One region of the Streptomyces sp. NPDC096048 genome, then DNA from elsewhere that is predicted to be linked to it. Evidence: riboswitches for the same ligand, from Rfam matches in the RefSeq annotation. Region 1 holds a riboswitch; each other region holds the start of a gene.
What was found. A riboswitch is a leader RNA that binds a small molecule or an ion and turns the genes downstream of it on or off. The one in region 1 is predicted to bind cobalamin.
Positions count from the first base shown of each region.

Region 2: linked by a shared signal. The riboswitch ahead of ACIQ6R_RS29160 (energy-coupling factor ABC transporter permease) and the one ahead of ACIQ6R_RS03660 (ribonucleoside-diphosphate reductase subunit alpha) in region 1 are both predicted to bind cobalamin.
Region 3: linked by a shared signal. The riboswitch ahead of ACIQ6R_RS08275 (cobalamin biosynthesis protein) and the one ahead of ACIQ6R_RS03660 (ribonucleoside-diphosphate reductase subunit alpha) in region 1 are both predicted to bind cobalamin.

Region 1 is NZ_JBIWGG010000001.1:764,055-767,921, reverse strand. Features, by position in the region: gene mctP (monocarboxylate uptake permease MctP) at 1-639, shown strand, start outside; gene ACIQ6R_RS03665 (GNAT family N-acetyltransferase) at 718-1,224, shown strand; cobalamin riboswitch at 1,282-1,443, shown strand; gene ACIQ6R_RS03660 (ribonucleoside-diphosphate reductase subunit alpha) at 1,566-3,867, shown strand, end outside.
Region 2 is NZ_JBIWGG010000011.1:179,590-183,456, forward strand. Features, by position in the region: gene ACIQ6R_RS29145 (hypothetical protein) at 1-119, opposite strand, end outside; gene ACIQ6R_RS29150 (chloride channel protein) at 376-1,740, shown strand; gene ACIQ6R_RS29155 (potassium channel family protein) at 1,830-2,303, shown strand; cobalamin riboswitch at 2,364-2,549, shown strand; gene ACIQ6R_RS29160 (energy-coupling factor ABC transporter permease) at 2,579-3,286, shown strand; gene ACIQ6R_RS29165 (energy-coupling factor ABC transporter substrate-binding protein) at 3,283-3,621, shown strand; gene cbiQ (cobalt ECF transporter T component CbiQ) at 3,622-3,867, shown strand, end outside.
Region 3 is NZ_JBIWGG010000003.1:55,728-59,594, forward strand. Features, by position in the region: gene ACIQ6R_RS08265 (anion permease) at 1-948, shown strand, start outside; gene ACIQ6R_RS08270 (hypothetical protein) at 983-1,204, shown strand; cobalamin riboswitch at 1,343-1,484, shown strand; gene ACIQ6R_RS08275 (cobalamin biosynthesis protein) at 1,658-2,623, shown strand; gene ACIQ6R_RS08280 (cobyric acid synthase) at 2,655-3,867, shown strand, end outside.

The DNA of each region.
Region 1 (3,867 bases):
GAGAACATGTTCCCGGACTGGTTCGCCGGCGTGGCCTTCGCGGCGATCGGCATCGGCGCCCTGGTCCCGGCGGCGATCATGTCGATCGCCGCCGCGAACCTCTTCACTCGCAACATCTACAAGGACTTCATCAAGCCGGACGCCACCCCGGCCCAGGAGACGAAGGTCTCCAAGCTGGTGTCCCTGATGGTGAAGGTGGGCGCGCTGGTCTTCGTCCTCGGCATGGACAAGACGGTCGCGATCAACTTCCAGCTGCTCGGCGGCATCTGGATCCTGCAGACCTTCCCGGCCCTGGTCGGCGGCCTGTTCACCCGCTGGTTCCACCGCTGGGCGCTGCTCGGCGGCTGGGCGGTCGGCATGATCTACGGCACGGTCGCCGCGTACGGTGTCGCCTCGCCGACGCAGAAGCACTTCGGCGGCTCCTCCAAGGAGATACCGGGCATCGGCGAGATCGGCTACATCGGCCTCACCGCCTTCGTGCTGAACGTCGCGGTCACCGTGGTCCTGACCTTCGTCATGCGGGCCCTCAAGGCCCCCGACGGCGTCGACGAGACCAAGCCCGGCGACTACACGGCGGACGCGGGCGACCCCGGCGTCGAGGTGGAGCTGCCGCCGGCCACGGCGGGCACCTCGCACTGATCGCCATCCCTGATACGCGGCGGGCCGTCGGAGAGATCCGGCGGCCCGTTGTCGTACCCGTCGGGCACACTCGGCGTCATGGACTTCGTGATCCGGCAGGCGGCGGCGGACGAGTACGGCACCCTCGGTGAGATCACCGCGCAGGCCTATCTGCGGGACGGTCTCCTCGACTTCGGGGAGAGCGACGCGTACCTCGGCGAGCTGAGGAACGTGGCCAAGCGGGCGGCGGCCGCCGAGGTGCTGGTCGCCGCGGCGGACGGCCGGGTGCTCGGCGGCGTGACCTTCGTGCCGTCCGGCGGCCCCATGGCCGACATCGCCCGGCCCGGCGAGGCCGAGATACGGATGCTCGCCGTCGCCCGCGAGGCCCGCGGACGCGGGGTGGGCGTGGCCCTCGTGCGGACCTGCGTCGACCGCGCCCGAGCCGTGGAGGGCTGCGCGCGCGTCGTGCTGTCGACCCAGCCGACCATGCGCACCGCCCACCGCCTCTACGAACGGATGGGCTTCGCCCGCACGCCCGAGCGCGACTGGAACCCGCTGCCGGAGCTCGACGACATCACGCTCCTCACCTATGAACTGACGCTCTGACACCAGCGCCGCCCCTCGACGACCCCTCCGCGACACAACATCTGGGGGTGCTCGCCGAACCCGGCACAAGATGTATGCTCGTGCTCGCTGTCGCCGCAGGGGAATCCGGTGCGAATCCGGAACTGTCCCGCAACGGTGTACTTGTGTGTATCCGCGCGTCTCCGCACGTGTGCACACGCATGTCCAGTCCGAGGACCTGCCGACAGTGCGCCCGTACCGTCCCGGTCCGGGTGCCTGACGTCCGGGCCTCGTGGAGTGGGCCGGTGGACGCGACGCCGTGTGCGCTCGTGAGCTGCCCTGCCCTCCCCCAGGCCCCGTGCCGAGCGAGGGAGTGCCCCCACGTGACCATCGCGCCAGCCGACCCGGTTTCAGCGACCCCGGCGACGACTTCAGCGGCCCCGGTGACCGAGCAGCCCGACGGGCCCGGCGCCGCGTTGCTGCGGACCCTGACCGAGCTGACCGCCGACCTCCCCGGCGCCGACCCGGGCCGGGTCGCCGCCGCCGCACTGCGCGGCCGGTCCGCCCGTGCGGACGAGTCCGAGCTGCGGGAGCTGGCCACGGAGGCGGCGGCCGGGCTCATCTCGGAGGACCCGGTCTACTCCAGGCTGGCCGCCCGGCTGCTGACCATCGGCATCCGCGCCGAGGCCGCCTCGCAGGGCGTCACCTCGTTCACCGGGTCGGTCGCCACCGGTCACCGCGAGGGTCTGATCGCCGACCGCACCGCCGAGTTCGTACGGCTGCACGCGGACCGCCTGGACGAGCTGATCGACCCGGCCGCCGACGACCGCTTCGGCTACTTCGGCCTGCGCACCGTGTACAGCCGCTACCTGCTCCGGCACCCGATCACTCGCAAGGTCGTCGAGACGCCCCAGCACTTCATGCTGCGGGTGGCCGCCGGACTCGCCGAGGACGACAGCCCGCGTTCGGCCGACGAGGTGGCCGCGCTGTACGGGCTGATGAGCCGCCTCGACTACCTGCCCTCCTCCCCCACCCTGTTCAACTCCGGTACCCGGCACGCCCAGATGTCGTCCTGCTACCTCCTGGACTCCCCCAAGGACGAGCTGGACTCCATCTACGACCGCTATCACCAGGTCGCCAACCTCTCCAAGCACGCCGGCGGCATCGGCATCGCCTACTCCCGCGTCCGCGCCCGGGGTTCGCTGATCCGCGGCACCAACGGGCACTCCAACGGCATCGTCCCGTTCCTGAAGACACTGGACGCCTCGGTCGCCGCCGTGAACCAGGGCGGCCGGCGCAAGGGCGCGGCGGCCGTCTACCTGGAGACCTGGCACGCGGACATCGAGGAGTTCCTGGAGCTACGGGACAACACCGGCGAGGACGCCCGCCGCACGCACAACCTGAACCTCGCCCACTGGGTGCCGGACGAGTTCATGCGCCGGGTGGACGCCGACGGACCGTGGTCGCTGTTCTCGCCCGCCGACGTGCCCGAGCTGGTCGACCTGTGGGGCGCGGAGTTCGACGCCGCCTACCGCGATGCCGAGGCCGCGGGTCTGGCCCGCAAGACCCTCCCCGCCCGTGAGCTGTACGGCCGCATGATGCGCACCCTCGCGCAGACCGGCAACGGCTGGATGACCTTCAAGGACACCGCCAACCGCACCGCCAACCAGACCGCGGAGCCCGGTCACGTCGTCCACTCCTCCAACCTCTGCACGGAGATCCTGGAGGTGACGGACGACGGGGAGACGGCGGTCTGCAACCTGGGCTCGGTCAACCTGGGCGCCTTCGTGGACCCGGTCACCCGGGACATCGACTGGGAGCGCCTGGACGCCACCGTCCGCACCGCCGTCACCTTCCTCGACCGGGTCGTCGACATCAACTTCTACCCGACCGAGCAGGCGGGCCGCTCCAACGCCCGCTGGCGCCCGGTCGGCCTCGGCGCGATGGGCCTTCAGGACGTCTTCTTCCAGCTGCGCCTGCCCTTCGACTCGCCCGAGGCGAAGGCCCTCTCCACCCGCATCGCCGAGCGGATCATGCTCGCCGCGTACGAGACGTCCGCCGACCTCGCCGAGCGGAACGGCCCGCTGCCGGCCTGGGAGAAGACCCGTACCGCCCGGGGCGTGCTGCACCCCGACCACTACGGCGTCGAGCACGCCTGGCCGGCGCGCTGGGCGGCCCTGCGCGAGCGCGTCGCCGCGACCGGCCTGCGCAACTCCCTGCTCCTCGCGATCGCCCCGACGGCGACCATCGCCTCCATCGCGGGCGTCTACGAGTGCATCGAGCCGCAGGTGTCCAACCTGTTCAAGCGCGAGACGCTCTCCGGCGAGTTCCTCCAGGTCAACTCGTACCTGGTGGACGACCTCAAGCGGCTCGGCGTGTGGGACGCCCGCACCCGCGAGGCGCTGCGCGAGGCCAACGGCTCGGTGCAGGACTTCACCTGGATCCCCGAGGACGTCCGCGCGCTGTACCGCACCGCCTGGGAGATCCCGCAGCGCGGCCTGATCGACATGGCCGCCGCCCGCACTCCGTACCTCGACCAGTCCCAGTCGCTGAACCTGTTCCTGGAGACGCCGACCATCGGGAAGCTCTCCTCGATGTACGCGTACGCCTGGAAGCAGGGCCTGAAGACGACGTACTACCTGCGCTCCCGCCCGGCGACCCGCATCGCCCGCGCCGCCGCCCGAG
Region 2 (3,867 bases), on a different contig from region 1:
ATCAGTACGCCCGCGAAGACGACGCCGCCGGTCACCCAGCCGCTGGTGCGGTCCGTCGGCCGCGGGGCGCCGGTGCCGTGCGTCGGGCTGCCGGGAGAAGGTGCGGCGTGCTGGCTCATGAGCGGAGTCCTTTCCGGTGTTTCCCCGTACGGGCCTGCCCCCGCCGGCACCGCGTGACGCCGACAGGTCACTCCGAGCCTGCGGGTGTCCGCCCCGCGCGGCCATGCGGGTCCGCCGCACGGGTGAACCGGACCCGACCGCGCCGCGGCGCCCGGTCCCCGGAACGGAACGGTGCGCGTGCGGCCCTCCCCCGCCTCGCGTTTACTGAGGCGCACATGCGAACGCGCGCGACGGACCGTCGGACCAGGAGGGCCCGTGACCACTCAGCCCGCGCCGGCGAACGCGGTGCCGGCCCGGGCCGAGCAGTCCCTGCGGCGCACCCTGCTCAGCCCCGGCTACCTGCGGCTGTTGCTGCTGTGCGTGCTGCTGGGCGTTCCCATCGCGCTGGCCTGCTTCTTCTTCGTCGGCCTCCAGCACGAGTTCCAGCACTGGGTGTGGTCGTCACTGCCCGAGGCCGCCGGGTACGACGCCCCGCCCTGGTGGTGGCCGCTGCCCGCGCTGGTGCTCGCCGGGCTGATCCTGGCGCCGATCGTGACCCGGATGCCGGGCGGCGGCGGCCATCTGCCGGTGAACGGGCTGGGCGGCGCGCCCGTCGGCCCCCGCGCGCTGCCCGGCGCCGTCCTGGCGGCGCTCGCCACGCTGCCGCTCGGCGTGGTGCTGGGCCCCGAGGCCCCGCTGATGGCTGTCGGCAGCGGGCTCGCCCTGCTGGCGGTGCGGCGGGCGGGGGCGGCGGGGGACCCGAGGGCGAGCGCGATCCTGGCCACGGCCGGCTCCACCGCCGCGATCTCCACCATCCTCGGCGGGCCGGTCGTCGCGGCCGTCCTGCTCATCGAGGGGGCGGGGCTCGGCGGCGCCCAGCTGGTCGCCCTGCTGCTGCCCTGTCTGCTGGCCAGCGCGGCGGGCGCCCTGGTCTTCACCGGGTTCGGGGAGTGGACCGGCCTGAAGATCGGCGCGCTGGCCCTGCACGACGTGCCGCCGGGCGCCAACCCGGACGCGGGCGACTTCCTGTGGGGCGTCCCGACGGCGGCGCTGATCGCGGTGCTGATCACGCTGGCCCGCGAGCTGGGCCACCGGACCGTCTCCTGGACGCGGCACCGCACGGCCCTGCGTACCGTCGCCTGCGCCACGGCGGTCGGCGGCTGCCTCGCCGCGTACGCCCTGATCACCGGCCGTTCCCCGGCGGAGGCGGCGCTGTCCGGTCAGGCGACCCTCGCGCAGCTCGCCGCGCACCCGCACGCCTGGCCGGTGGGCGCGCTGGTCTCGCTCGTCGCCTGCAAGGGGCTGGCCTGGGGCATCGCGCTGGGCAGTCTGCGCGGCGGCCCGATCTTCCCGGCCGTGCTGCTGGGAACGGCGACGGCCATGGCCTGCTCCGGCCTGCCCGGCTTCGGCGCGACCCCGGCCCTCGCCCTCGGCATCTCCGCCGCGGCGGCCGCGGTGACCGGGCTGCCGCTGGCCAGCGCGGTGCTGGCGGTGCTGCTGGTGGGCGGGGACGCGTACGACCAGATGCCGCTGATCGTCACGGCGTCGGTGGTCGCCTTCGTCGTCACCCAGCTGGTACGCCGGACCGAACCGGGGGCGGAGGCGCAACCGCCGGAAGCGGCGCCGGGGACGGCACGGTGACGGAGCGCCGGGCCACCACCACGCGGACGGACGGCGCCCGATGGCGTACCGCCTGGCGCACGGCCCGGCCCTGGCTCACGCGGGCCGGCATCGCGGCGGGCACGGTCGTGGCCTACTTCCTCCTTCCCCTCGACCATCTGGGCCCCGGGCGTCCGGTACTGAGCTGGCTGCTGTTCGCCCTGGTGTTGACCTTCGTGGCCGTGCTGCTGCTCCGCCAGATCCGCCACGTCCTCGTCGACCGCCCGGAGACCCGGCCGGGTGTGGTCATCCCGCTGCTGATCATCCTGTCCGTGCACGCCTTCTCGGCCGCCTACTACGCCCTCGCCAAGCAGCCGGGCGAGTTCACCGGCCTGCGCACCCGCGTCGACGCGCTGTACTTCACCGTGGTGACGCTCGCCACCGTCGGCTACGGGGACATCACCCCGCGGGGTCAGGCCGCGCGGGTCGTGACGGTTCTGCAGATCGTCTACAGCTTCGTCTTCCTCACCGCCGCCGCGACCGCGCTGACCACACGCGCGCGCGACATGGTGGTCCGGCGGACCGAGCGGGACCGGCGCGGCTGACGGGGCCGTGCCGAGGCCCACCGGCCCGGAGGCCCGCTTGTCACTGCCCCGGTGGGAGCACTACTGTCGCCACGCCTTGGTGAACGGGAAATCCGGTGTGATGCCGGTGCGGCCCTCGCCACTGTGAATCGGGAAGTCCGGCTCCGGCCCTCGCGGGCAGCCACTGGATCCTTGCGATCCGGGAAGGCGGAGCACGGGCGGTGGTACCCGTAAGCCAGGAGACCGGCCAAGGCGCGTCGTCCATCCACGAGGTGCTGGAGAGGGTCTGCTGAGCCATGCACATAGCCGAGGGCTTTCTGCCACCGGCGCACGCGATCGCCTGGGGTGTCGCGTCCGCGCCGTTCGTCGTCCACGGAGTACGGTCACTCACCCGTGAGGTCAGGGAGCACCCGGAGAGCACCTTGCTCCTCGGCGCCTCCGGAGCCTTCACGTTCGTTCTGTCGGCCCTGAAGCTGCCGTCCGTCACCGGCAGTTGTTCGCACCCGACCGGCACCGGTCTGGGCGCGATCCTCTTCCGTCCGCCGATCATGGCGGTGCTGGGCACCATCACCCTGCTCTTCCAGGCGCTGCTGCTGGCGCACGGCGGGCTGACCACACTCGGCGCCAACGTCTTCTCGATGGCGATCGTGGGACCCTGGGCCGGCTACGCCGTCTACCGGCTGCTGCGCCGCTACGACGTGCCGCTGATGGTCGCGGTGTTCTTCGGGGCGTTCGTCGCCGACCTGTCGACCTACTGCGTCACCAGCGTGCAACTGGCGCTGGCGTTCCCGGACCCGAGCAGCGGGTTCCTGGGCGCGCTCGGCAAGTTCGGGTCCATCTTCGCCGTCACGCAGATCCCGCTCGCGGTGAGCGAGGGCCTGCTCACGGTCATCGTGATGCGGCTGCTGGTGCAGTCCAGCAAGGGCGAACTGACCCGGCTGGGCGTGCTGCTGACCAAGGCCGGCAAGAGCAGCACCGACGAGCCGGAGGCGGTGGCCCGATGAGCCGCGACACGAGGATCAACGCCCTGCTGCTGCTCGCCGTGGCCGCGCTCGCGGTGCTGCCGCTGGTGCTGGGTCTCGGCGACCACAAGGAGGAGCCGTTCGCCGGTGCGGACGTCGAGGCGGAGACGGCGATCACGGAGATCGAGCCGGACTACGAGCCGTGGTTCTCGCCGCTGTACGAGCCGCCGTCCGGGGAGATCGAGTCGGCGCTGTTCGCCGTGCAGGCCGCGATCGGCGCGGGCGTACTCGCCTACTACTTCGGGCTGCGCCGGGGCCGGCGGCAGGGCGAGGAGCGGGCCGCGGCGGCGCCGCGGGGCGTCCCCGAAGGGGACTGAGTGCTGCCGATCGACGCGGCGGCGCACAGCAGTCGCTGGCGCCGCCGCCATCCCGTGGACAAGGCCGTGCTCGGGCTGGGGCTGACCGTCCTCGCGATCTCGCTGCCGCCCTGGCCGGGCGCGGCGCTGGTGCTGGTGACGGCGCTCGCCGTGCTGCTCGGCCCGGCGGGTGTGCCCGGGCGCCGGCTGTGGCGGGCGTACCGCGTGCCGCTGGGCTTCTGCGTGACCGGGGCGCTGCCGCTGCTG
Region 3 (3,867 bases), on a different contig from region 1:
CTGGTCGGGCTCCCGTCCAGTTCCTCGCACGCCCTCATGGGCGGTCTGATCGGTGCCGCGGTCGCTTCGGCGGGCATCGGCGCGGTCAACGGCGACGCGCTCGTCACCAAGGTGCTCATCCCGGCGATCGCCGCCCCGCTCGTCGCGGGCGTCGCGGCGCTGCTCGGCGCACGGCTGACGTACAGGCTCGGCCGCAAGGCCGACGGCAAGGCCGCCGCCAAGGGCTACCGCGCCGGGCAGATCGCCTCCGCCGGGCTGGTATCGCTGGCCCACGGCACCAACGACGCCCAGAAGACGATGGGCATCATCACCCTGGCCCTGATCGCCGGCGGCGCCCTCGCCCCCGACTCCGACCCGCCCATGTGGGTGATCCTGTCCGCGGGTATCGCCATCGCGCTCGGCACCTACCTCGGCGGCTGGCGCATCATCCGCACCATGGGCAAGGGCCTGACCGACCTCCAGCCGCAGCAGGGCTTCGCCGCCCAGACCAGCGCCGCGACGGTCATCCTGGCCTCCTCCCACCTCGGCTTCTCCCTCTCCACCACGCACTCGGTCTCCGGCGCGGTGATGGGCGCGGGCCTCGGCCGCAAGGGCGGCGTGGTCCGCTGGTCCACGGCCACCCGGATGTTCGTCGCCTGGGGCCTGACCCTGCCGGCCGCGGCCCTGGTCGCCGCGATCGCCGAGTGGGTCTGCGGCCTGGGCGACTGGGGCACCGCGCTCGTCGCCGTCTTCCTGGTCGCCTCCAGCGCCGCCATCTGGAAGATCTCCCGGCGCGAGGTCGTCGACCACACCAACGTCGTCGACGAGCCCGAGCAGGCCGGTGTGGTGACCACGGCGATGGCCGCCGTGTCCCCGCCCCCGGCGGGCGTGACCGAGGACCTGGCCGCGGCCGGTGCCCCGGGCTCCGCGTCCGACTCCAAGGCCCCCTCGGCCACCACCTCCGTCTGAACCCGCGCCCGGGTACGAAGGAAAGCGAACCTCCATGAGCATCGACTGGGCAGCTCTCGGCTCCGTCTTCGGGGTCAGCCTCGTGGCCACCGTGGCCCTGGTGGGCCTGTTCACCCTCGGCATCGTCGGCCTCTCCCGCCAGGAGCGGGCGGCCGGCCAGGGCGGCTCCGCGGCCCTCGCGGTCACCGGCGCGTACGCCTGCTTCGCGGCCTGCGCGGCGGCGGTGGCGTACGGCATCTACCTGATCGTCGCCTGAGCGACCGCGCACACCCCTGAGGCGGGGCGCGGGACGGACTCCGACCGTCCCGCGCCCCGCCTCTTCCCGTGCCGGCGCACACCGCCCGCGTGTGGGGCTTCGCACACTCCCCCGTTGCAGGTCAACGCCAGGTTGACGGGTGTTCGCGGGCCGTGGTGGACTGCCGGAGCCAATACGGCGGCAGGAGAGGAAGCCCGGTGCGAATCCGGCGCGGTCCCGCCACTGTGACCGGGGTACTGCCCCCGGGAGCCAGGAACTCTCACCGCCGGTCTCTTCTAACCAGGGCGCGGACACCCTGAGTGAGGACATATCGCCATGCGCGGCCGCCGTTCCAGGTTCAGCGGTTCCGGACACACCTCTTCCGGACACATCACTTCCGGACGCACCGGTACCGGACGCACCGGTTCCGGGTACACCGGCGACTCGCTCTCCCGCCCCGCGGCCGGTTGAGCCGTGCGCGCCGAACGCGTCTTCGCGTACGGCGCCGCCGCCGGCCTTCTCGGTGACCTCCTCCTCGGCGACCCGCGCCGCGGACACCCGGTCGCCGTGTTCGGCCGTGCCGCCGGTGCCGTGGAACGAGTGCTGTGGCGGGACCACCGGGGCTGGGGCGCGGTGCACACCCTCGTGTGCGCCGGTGGCGCCGCCGCCCTCGGCACCGCCGCCGCGCACGCCGTACGCCGCTCCCCCGCCGCCTCCGTCGCGCTGACCGGCGCGGCCACCTGGGCCGTCGTCGGCGGCACCTCGCTCGCCCGCGAGGCCCGGGCCGTCGGCCGTGCCCTGGAGGCCGGCGACATCGAGGCGGCCCGCGCCCGGCTGCCGCACCTGTGCGGGCGGGACCCGCAGGCGCTGGACGCCGACGGGATCGCCCGGGCCGTCGTGGAGTCCGTTGCCGAGAACACCTCGGACGCGGTGGTGGGCGCCCTGGTGTGGGGCGCCGTGGGCGGGGTGCCCGGACTGCTCGGCTTCCGGGCCGTGAACACCCTGGACGCCATGGTCGGCCACAAGTCCGCCAGGTACCGGCGGTACGGCTGGGCCTCGGCCCGCCTCGACGACCTCGCGGGCTGGCCGGGCGCCCGTCTGACCGCCGTACTGACCACCGTGGCCGGCGGCGATCCGCGCGGCGCCGTACGGGCCTGGCGCGCCGACGCCGCTCGGCACCCGAGCCCCAACGCCGGGCCCGTGGAGGCCTCGTTCGCGGGCGCCCTGGGCGTGCGGCTGGGCGGGACGCTCTCCTACGGCGGCCGGGTGGAGCACCGGCCCGTCCTCAACGGGGCCGCCGGGCGCGCCGTCCGGGCCGGTTCCGGCGACATCGACCGGGCCGTTCGGCTCTCCCGGCGCGTGGGCTGGCTGGCGCTCGGCGTGTGCGCGGGCGTGCGGCTGTTCGTGCGCGGGGCCGTCAGGAAGGGACGTACGACGTGAGCGGTCGCCTCCTCGAGAAGGGACGTACGTCATGAACGGTGGCCTGCTCGTCGCCGGCACCACCTCCGACGCCGGCAAGAGCGTCGTCACCGCCGGGATCTGCCGCTGGCTGGTGCGGCGGGGCGTCAAGGTCGCGCCCTTCAAGGCGCAGAACATGTCGCTCAACTCCTTCGTCACCCGCGAGGGCGCCGAGATCGGGCGGGCGCAGGCCATGCAGGCCCAGGCGTGCCGCGTGGAGCCGACCGCGCTGATGAACCCGGTGCTGCTCAAGCCGGGCGGCGAGCGCAGCAGCCAGGTCGTGCTGCTCGGCAAGCCGGTCGGTGAGATGAGCGCCCGCGGCTACCACGGCGGTCGGCAGCGGCAGTTGCTCGGCACGGTGCTCGACTGTCTGGCCGAGCTGCGGGGCACGTATGACGCGGTGATCTGTGAGGGGGCGGGCAGTCCGGCCGAGATCAACCTGCGCCGGACCGACATCGTGAACATGGGGATCGCCCGGGGTGCCGGGCTGCCCGTGGTGGTGGTGGGCGACATCGACCGGGGCGGGGTCTTCGCCTCGTTCTTCGGGACGGTGGCGCTGCTCGCGCCCGAGGACCAGGCGCTGGTCGCCGGGTTCCTCGTCAACAAGTTCCGCGGTGACGTCTCGCTGCTGGAACCGGGTCTTGAGATGCTGCACGGGCTCACCGGGCGGCACACGTACGGCGTGCTGCCCTTCCGGCACGGGCTCGGCATCGACGAGGAGGACGGGCTGCGGCCCGCTTTCAGATCAAACACAGCCCTGCGCGGGACGGTGCGGGAGTCCGTCGTCGCGCCGCCGGTCGGCGAGGACGTGCTGCGGGTCGCCGTCTGCGCCGTCCCGCTGATGTCCAACTTCACGGACGTCGACGCGCTCGCCGCCGAACCCGGTGTCGTGGTGCGGTTCGTGGACCGGCCGGAGGAGCTGGCGGACGCGGACCTCGTGATCGTGCCGGGGACGCGCGGGACGGTCCGGGCGCTCCGGTGGCTGCGGGAGCGGGGGCTCGCGGACGCCATCGCGCGCCGGGTCGCCGACGGCCGGCCCGTGCTCGGCATCTGCGGCGGTTTCCAGCTGCTCGGCGAGCACATCGAGGACGAGGTCGAGTCGCGTGCCGGGCACGTCGACGGGCTCGGACTGCTGCCCGTGCGGGTGCGGTTCGCCCGCGAGAAGACCCTCACCCGACCGGTCGGCGAGGCCCTCGGCGAGCGCGTCGAGGGGTACGAGATCCACC